DNA from 3 places in the Thermovenabulum sp. genome. Region 3 is predicted to be linked to each of the others. Evidence: riboswitches for the same ligand, from Rfam matches in the RefSeq annotation. Region 3 holds a riboswitch; each other region holds the start of a gene.

Region 1 (2,268 bases), on a different contig from region 3:
TTTATTTTCATCACAAAATCATCATAAATTAGGTCTATACTAATAATGACAAACAAAAAAAGGAGGGATTCCCTTGAAGAAAAAACTGCTTGTAATGGGGATTCTATTGGTTTTCGTCCTGAGCGCTGCTTCCTTAGCATATGCATTCCCCGGATATGGACCGGGCAAAGGTCAGGCTCTGAAGGACCTGAATCTCACCGATGAACAGATTAAAAAAATAACGGACATTAGAACTCAATACTTTGACAAAATGCTATTTCTTCGAAATGAAATGGCCAAATTGAATTTTGAGCTTAGAAATCTTTACCTGCAAAATAACCCGGATCAGAAATTAATTGACGATAAGATAGCAAAAATTAATGAGCTCAAGGATAAAATGCTTTCTTTAAAACAGGAAGAATTTGAAAAAATAAAAGGAGTTTTAACTGCACAGCAGCTTTCAAAGCTTCAAAACCAGCAAGGCCTACCCGGGGGAATTAGAGGAAAAGCCGGAAAAGGTTTTGGAGTAAAAGGTTTCGGTCGCGGTTTTTGTCCATTATATTAACCTTTAATTTTTATGCCCTTCGGGGCTTTTTTTATTTTCTTTTTTAATTGACTTTTGAGTTTTATTTTAATATAATTTTTTTGAAAAATTATTTTTTTGAAAATTAAAATAGCACAGCTTTAAGGTGCCCCTTTGTGGGGAGAATAGGGAAGTCCGGTGAGATTCCGGCGCGGACCCGCCACTGTAAGGGGGATGTTCCTTACAAAAAGCCACTGGAAAAACCGGGAAGGCGTAAGGAAAAATGAACCCGAGCCAGGAGACCTGCCTTAAAGCAGTACCGGTGGATGATGGCAAAGTCCACGGTCTAATAAATTAGACTGTGGACTTTTTATTTTTGAGTTCAAAAATGTAATTTAAAATTATAACGGAGGTGCTTTTTATGTCGGATAATGTCAGAAAAGTAATTTACATGGCCTTATTTATTGCATTAAGCTACCTGGGGGCAAATATTAAAATGTTAAGCCCAACGGGCACCGTAGCCTTAGATTCCATGCCCGGCTTTTTAGCAGCTCTGGTAATTGGCCCCGTTAGCGGAGCCTTCTGTGCGTTTTTGGGGCATATATTTACCAGCCTTCTTTCTGGCTTTCCCCTCACCTTTCCGTTACACCTTTTGATAGGGGTAGAAATGGGTATTTTTGCCTATATCTTTGGAAAGGTATATAAGAAAAACAGCTTAATCGGCGATGCAGTATGCATATTGCTAAACGGAATCATCGCACCTGCCAGTTTTATCCCCCTTAAAGGATTCGGGATTCCTTTCTTTTTAGCTATGGTATTACCCCTGCTTTTTGCATCATTTATAAATATCATTCTTGCCGATTTAGTGTTCAGAGGATTAAAAAAGCTGTCGGGTGATAAAAATGTCTTCTGAACTTTTTAACCAGATAAAAACTTATAGAGACGTTTCTTTAATAAAACTGCGGGACCGCACGCTTCTTGTCATAGCCTGCGATTCCGCGGGGGGGATTGGGGAAAAAGAGATGGATGCTGTAAAGGTATCCCCCTACATACTTGGAAGATTCACTTCCAGGGTTTCTTTAATGGAGATAATCTCAATTAATGCTCACCCTATCTCATTAAGCATCACCATTTGCGCGGAGCCCCATCCCACGGGGGACCTTATTCTCAATGGAATTAAAGACGAACTAAAAGAGATTGGATTACAGGATATTTCCTTTACCATCAGCACGGAAAAAAATATTAAAACCGTACAAACCGGTTTGGGTGTTACATGCATAGGTCTTTGTAAAAATGATAACCTTCTTCTGGGAAAGGTTCAAAAGGGTGATAAAATATACATTGCCGGTATACCAAAAATAGGCAAAGAGGTCAATTTAAATGACCCGGAAATTTTCGACTTAAAAACACTGTTAAAACTTAAAGAATTAAAAAACGTAAAAGAAATAATTCCGGTTGGTTCAAAGGGGGTTCTGGGAGAGTTAGAAAACTTTTCTATTTGCAATTCCCTTAAATATAAGCTTTTTAATCCATTACCAATTGATATAAAAAAGTCCGCCGGACCTTCCACCTGTGCTATAATTTTTTCTACGGACACGCTGAAATCCGAGTTTCGAGTGCCCCTTTACCTCATAGGTGAAATAGAGTAATCCTTAACTTAACTTTTACCCTTTTCCACCATTTCAATAGCCTTTTTTAAATTATTTTGAGCTAAGGTAAACTTTATTTTTACCAGGTTTGGATCTTTTGCCTTGAGGGCTTCAATG
Region 2 (2,268 bases), on a different contig from region 3:
CAAAATAGCCAACGAAGCCCCTAAGGACGCTCCCGATGACGCCCCAATCACGTAAGGATCGGTTAAAGGGTTCCTGAACATTCCCTGATAAATTACTCCTGCACAGGAAAGTTCAGCCCCCACAAGAAAAGAAAGTATTATCCTGGGAAGCCTGAAATTAAGTATTATAACTTTTTCCGCAAAAGTAAAGTTATATTCTCTTTTAGTAAATAAAGATAACAGGATAAGGGGTATCTTTTTTTCCGGTATATAAAAGGCACCCATGCTTATGGAAATTACGCTTCCCAGGAAAATTAATAATAATAGTAGAAAATATATATACTTTTTCGATATTTTACGGAACATCTTCCCCTCCGGTACTTATTTAAAAATCTCTGGATGTATTATTTTTGCAAATTGTTCCAACCCATCCACTAATCTCGGTGTTGGTCTTTGTATAATATTTTCATCCACGTAAAATACCTTGTCATTTTTAACTGCATTGATATTGCTCCAACCGGGTCTTTTAACAATATCTTCTTTTGTCTGTTCATTTGTACCGTTAGTACCGTGATGAGAAAATATTATAATATCAGGGTTCTTGGCTATTATTACTTCCTGTCCATAAACAGGATAAGGCTTATCCGAATCGCTTGCAATATTTTTCCCACCTGCTTTGGTTATAAGGTCATCCACAAAAGTCCCCGGCCCGACAGTGGTAATGGGTGAAGGCCATAATTCGTAAAATACTGTAGGTTTTTTATCTTCAGGTAAAGATGAAACTTTTTCTTTTACGGCATCTATTCTCTTTTTCAGAGAATCTACAAGTTCAATAGCATTCTTTTCTCTTCCGGTGGCTTTCCCTACGAGAATCAAGCTATCAAGCATGTCTTCGAGATTTTTCGGTTCCAGCACTATTACCGGTATTTTCAATTCTTCTAATCTTTTCACAGGCTTTTCATGCATGGTTGTGGCAAGTACAAGATCCGGATTTAGTGATATTATTTTTTCAATATTAGGATTTGAAAAATCTCCTATTTTCTCTTTACTTTTCGCTTCTTCGGGATAATCACAATAGTTTGTAACACCTACAACCTTATCGCCTAAACCCAAGGCAAATAATATTTCCGTATTGCTGGGCGATAAAGAAATTATCCTTAAGGGTTCCTTTTCGATCTTAACCTCCCTGCCAAGGCTGTCTTTTAACGTTACGGGAAAAGGCCCATTATTAGAATTTAAATTTTGTGAATTATTATTGCTGTTTTTGCTACAACCGGACAAAGCAACTACAATAATTGCTGCAACCAACAAAATTGTTAAGAGATTTTTGGTAATTATTTTGTTTTTCACGTTCTTCCTCCTATCTTATTGACATATTATTCAATTTATTATTGATTCAACCTTGAAAAATTACTTTTTTCTGTAACTAAAAAAAACCCAACCTTTCGGGAAGGAAAAGTTGGGTTTTTCTCCACTCATAAATGTACTCCCCCTTTCTTCCGAAGGTTCAGTACAAAACTTCAGGCAGGTCTCCTGGCTCCCGGTTCATCTTTCCTGCGCCTTCCCGGGGCATAACTCCCCAGTGGCAAACTGCAGTACATCACCGGTTACAGTGGCGGGACCGCTCAGGATTTTCACCTGATTCCCTTTTAAGCAATCTGCACCTGAAGCTGTATTCCTATTTATTTTATTCTAAAAACTATTATAAGTTAATTCCCTTTTTATTACAAGTTTCTTTTATTAGTAACCTGATTTCCTCAGGATTATCCATTAAAAGTACTTTTTCCGCCAGTTCTTTTGCTTCATCGTATTTAAAGGATCTTATTATCTTTTTGGCAAAAGGTATTGAAGTAGCGCTCATAGAAAATTCGTCAAGCCCCAAACCCAAAAGAAGCGGTACTGCCAGGGGTTCTCCTGCCATTTCCCCGCACATTCCCGTCCACTTTCCTTCCCTGTGCGAGGCATCAATGACATTCTTTATAAGCCTTATTATAGCAGGATTAAAGGGTTCATAAAGATAGGCAATTTTTTCGTTCATTCGGTCTACTGCCAATGTATACTGAATAAGGTCATTGGTCCCAATACTGAAAAAGTCCACTTCCTTTGCAAGAATATCCGCACACACTGCAGCAGAAGGAATTTCTACCATTATGCCTACTTCTATATTTTCATCGAAGGCTACTTTTTCCTTTTTCAGTTCTTCCATCGCTTCTTTTAATACCCGGTTAGCTTTTCTTATCTCGTCTATACCGGAAATCATTGGATACATAATCCTGATCTTGCCATGGG
Region 3 (2,268 bases):
GAGTTTTACTTGAAGATGGGTGGAAAGTTCTCCTATCTCGTCAAGAAAAAGCGTACCCTTGTCAGCGTATTTAAAAAGTCCCTGCTTTCCCCCTTTTTCGCTCCGGTAAAGGCCCCTTCGTCATATCCAAAAAGTTCGCTCTCAAGGAGTGTATCGGGAATTGCAGCACAATTTACCGCTACAAAAGGCTTGTTCCTCCTTGGGCTTGCCATGTGAATTGACCGTGCAAAAAGTTCTTTGCCCGTTCCGCTTTCTCCGCGGATCAGGACGGTTGAATTCCCTTTTGCTGCTATTTTGGCTATTTCCTTTATCTTTTTTATCTTTTCACTTTCACCGAGGATTTCGTCAAAGGTTGTCATAGCCGGCTGGGTAAAAGAATACACCAGTTCCATTACGCTTTCTATATCTTGAAGGGAAGCCACAACCCCCACCGGGTTTCCTTCTTGATCGAGAATGGGTCGACCTGAAGTTATATAATGGCTTTTTACTCTTTCGCTGTTCAATACTATCTCCACATTATCGTAGCTTACGCCGGTTTTTAAAGTGTTTAACATTGGGATATCGGGTGCTAATATCTCGGCAACGGGTTTTCCTATGGCATCCTGGCCTTTTATCTTTAATATTTTCTCTGCTGCCGGGTTAAGAGCCGTAATTATGCCATTTTTATCTATGGCTATTATGCCTTCAACGGTAGCATCCAAAACAGCTTTGATTTCTTTTTCTTTTTTCTCCTGGGGCATCATCTTTATTCTTTCAACTTCTATTACATCTTTTTCCTTCATCAATTCATTTTTTAAAAAATCAAAAGAAAGTCCTTTTAAATTTTCAATTTTTATGCATGCATAACCGGGGCCGACTTCCATGGCTCTTAAATTTATATTGTATTTGCATAAAATTTTCAAAATATCCAGGGCCATTCCCACTCTATCCCGGGTTTTAACCATAAAACAAATCGATTCGTTCATTTGCATCACCTCTTTAATTTTATAAAAATTTATAAAAAATTTCTATAAAAACCGATTGGAAACTAATTGTTAAATTGTTGAAAAATACAAATATTTTATATTATAATAAAAGAAATACCGAATAAAAGGTTGCTCAAGGGTGCTAAAAGCTTAAAAGGGAAAGCGGTGAAAACCCGCTGCAGCCCCCGCTACTGTATACGGCGACGAATCCGAACCCCACTGGGAAACCGGGAAGGGCGGAGGAGGTTGACCCGTGAGCCAGGATACCTGCCCTTGAGGAATGCCGGTCCTTCGGAGGGAAGGAAAGGCATGGGTAAGTATGCTGTACCCCTGCCGAAGGCAGGGGTTATTAATTTTTATAAAGGGGGATAGGATGGTTGTAAGTTTTTTTTACCCGGGAAGCGCAGGGGAAATTTTACAGGGAAAAGTGGAGGGGAGGGACGTACTGGTTTCTTTTCCCGTAAATTTATATACCCGTGTTGAAATATTCGAAGGAGAGTTTAATGATAGGGAGGTAAAAGATTACGTTAAATCTTATAAGTTTTTTAAAAACATTTTAAAAAGGTGGGGAATGGATAGGGAAAAAAATCTTTGCTTTAAAATAAATTCAAAAATACCTAAGGGAAAGGGATTTGCGAGCAGTACGGCTGATTTATGTGCTCTGTACCACTGCCTCGTAAGATATTTTAAAAGGAAATTTGATATAACGGAATTAGTAGAAGAAGCTTTGAGAATAGAGCCTACGGACAGCATTGTATTTAACAGGGCAACCCTTTTTGATTATAAAAACGGGAAATATTATAAAATTTTGGGTGATTATATAAAATTTTACATATATGTATTCGAAGGAAAAGAGGAAGTGGATACAATAAAGTTTAATTTATCGGTTAAAGAACCCTTAGCTGAAGTTGATGACCTGGTACCGGTATTAATTCGGGGAATTGTGGAAAAAGATATTCGAAAAATTTCTCTGGTATCGACGGAGAGTATAAAAAGAAATCAAAAAAGGCTATATTACCCCATTCTTCAGGAAGTAGTAAGTATAATGAAAAAAACGGGAGGTCTTGGGATTATTGGCGGGCACAGCGGTAATTTTCTCGGAATTATATATGACCGGAAATTAGATTTTGATATAAAAATCGAAGGTTTTAAGAGTTACTGGGTAAATACTCTATCCAGAATCTATTAATAAAATAATTAAAGGAGTTGTTTATATGCGCATAATGGTTCAGGGAACTTCATCTTCCTGCGGCAAAAGCCTGGTTACAACTGCCCTGTGCCGGATTTTTGCCGAGGATGGTTA

The links. Region 3 has a riboswitch for cobalamin ahead of ACPLOV_RS00950 (kinase). Riboswitches for the same ligand answer to the same signal wherever they lie in the genome.
Region 1: linked by a shared signal. The riboswitch ahead of ACPLOV_RS09195 (ECF transporter S component) and the one ahead of ACPLOV_RS00950 (kinase) in region 3 are both predicted to bind cobalamin.
Region 2: linked by a shared signal. The riboswitch ahead of ACPLOV_RS06610 (ABC transporter substrate-binding protein) and the one ahead of ACPLOV_RS00950 (kinase) in region 3 are both predicted to bind cobalamin.

What each region holds. Positions count from the first base shown of each region.
Region 1 is NZ_JBNARB010000018.1:33,612-35,879, reverse strand. It holds gene ACPLOV_RS09200 (Spy/CpxP family protein refolding chaperone) at 74-544, shown strand; cobalamin riboswitch at 650-827, shown strand; gene ACPLOV_RS09195 (ECF transporter S component) at 924-1,415, shown strand; gene ACPLOV_RS09190 (alpha-ribazole kinase) at 1,405-2,151, shown strand; gene ACPLOV_RS09185 (hypothetical protein) at 2,160-2,268, opposite strand, start outside.
Region 2 is NZ_JBNARB010000010.1:29,813-32,080, forward strand. It holds gene ACPLOV_RS06605 (FecCD family ABC transporter permease) at 1-345, opposite strand, end outside; gene ACPLOV_RS06610 (ABC transporter substrate-binding protein) at 361-1,329, opposite strand; cobalamin riboswitch at 1,486-1,662, opposite strand; gene ptsP (phosphoenolpyruvate--protein phosphotransferase) at 1,682-2,268, opposite strand, start outside.
Region 3 is NZ_JBNARB010000001.1:200,350-202,617, forward strand. It holds gene ACPLOV_RS00935 (sigma 54-interacting transcriptional regulator) at 1-36, opposite strand, end outside; gene ACPLOV_RS00940 (sigma 54-interacting transcriptional regulator) at 33-965, opposite strand; cobalamin riboswitch at 1,086-1,254, shown strand; gene ACPLOV_RS00945 (hypothetical protein) at 1,212-1,337, shown strand; gene ACPLOV_RS00950 (kinase) at 1,339-2,154, shown strand; gene ACPLOV_RS00955 (cobyric acid synthase) at 2,180-2,268, shown strand, end outside.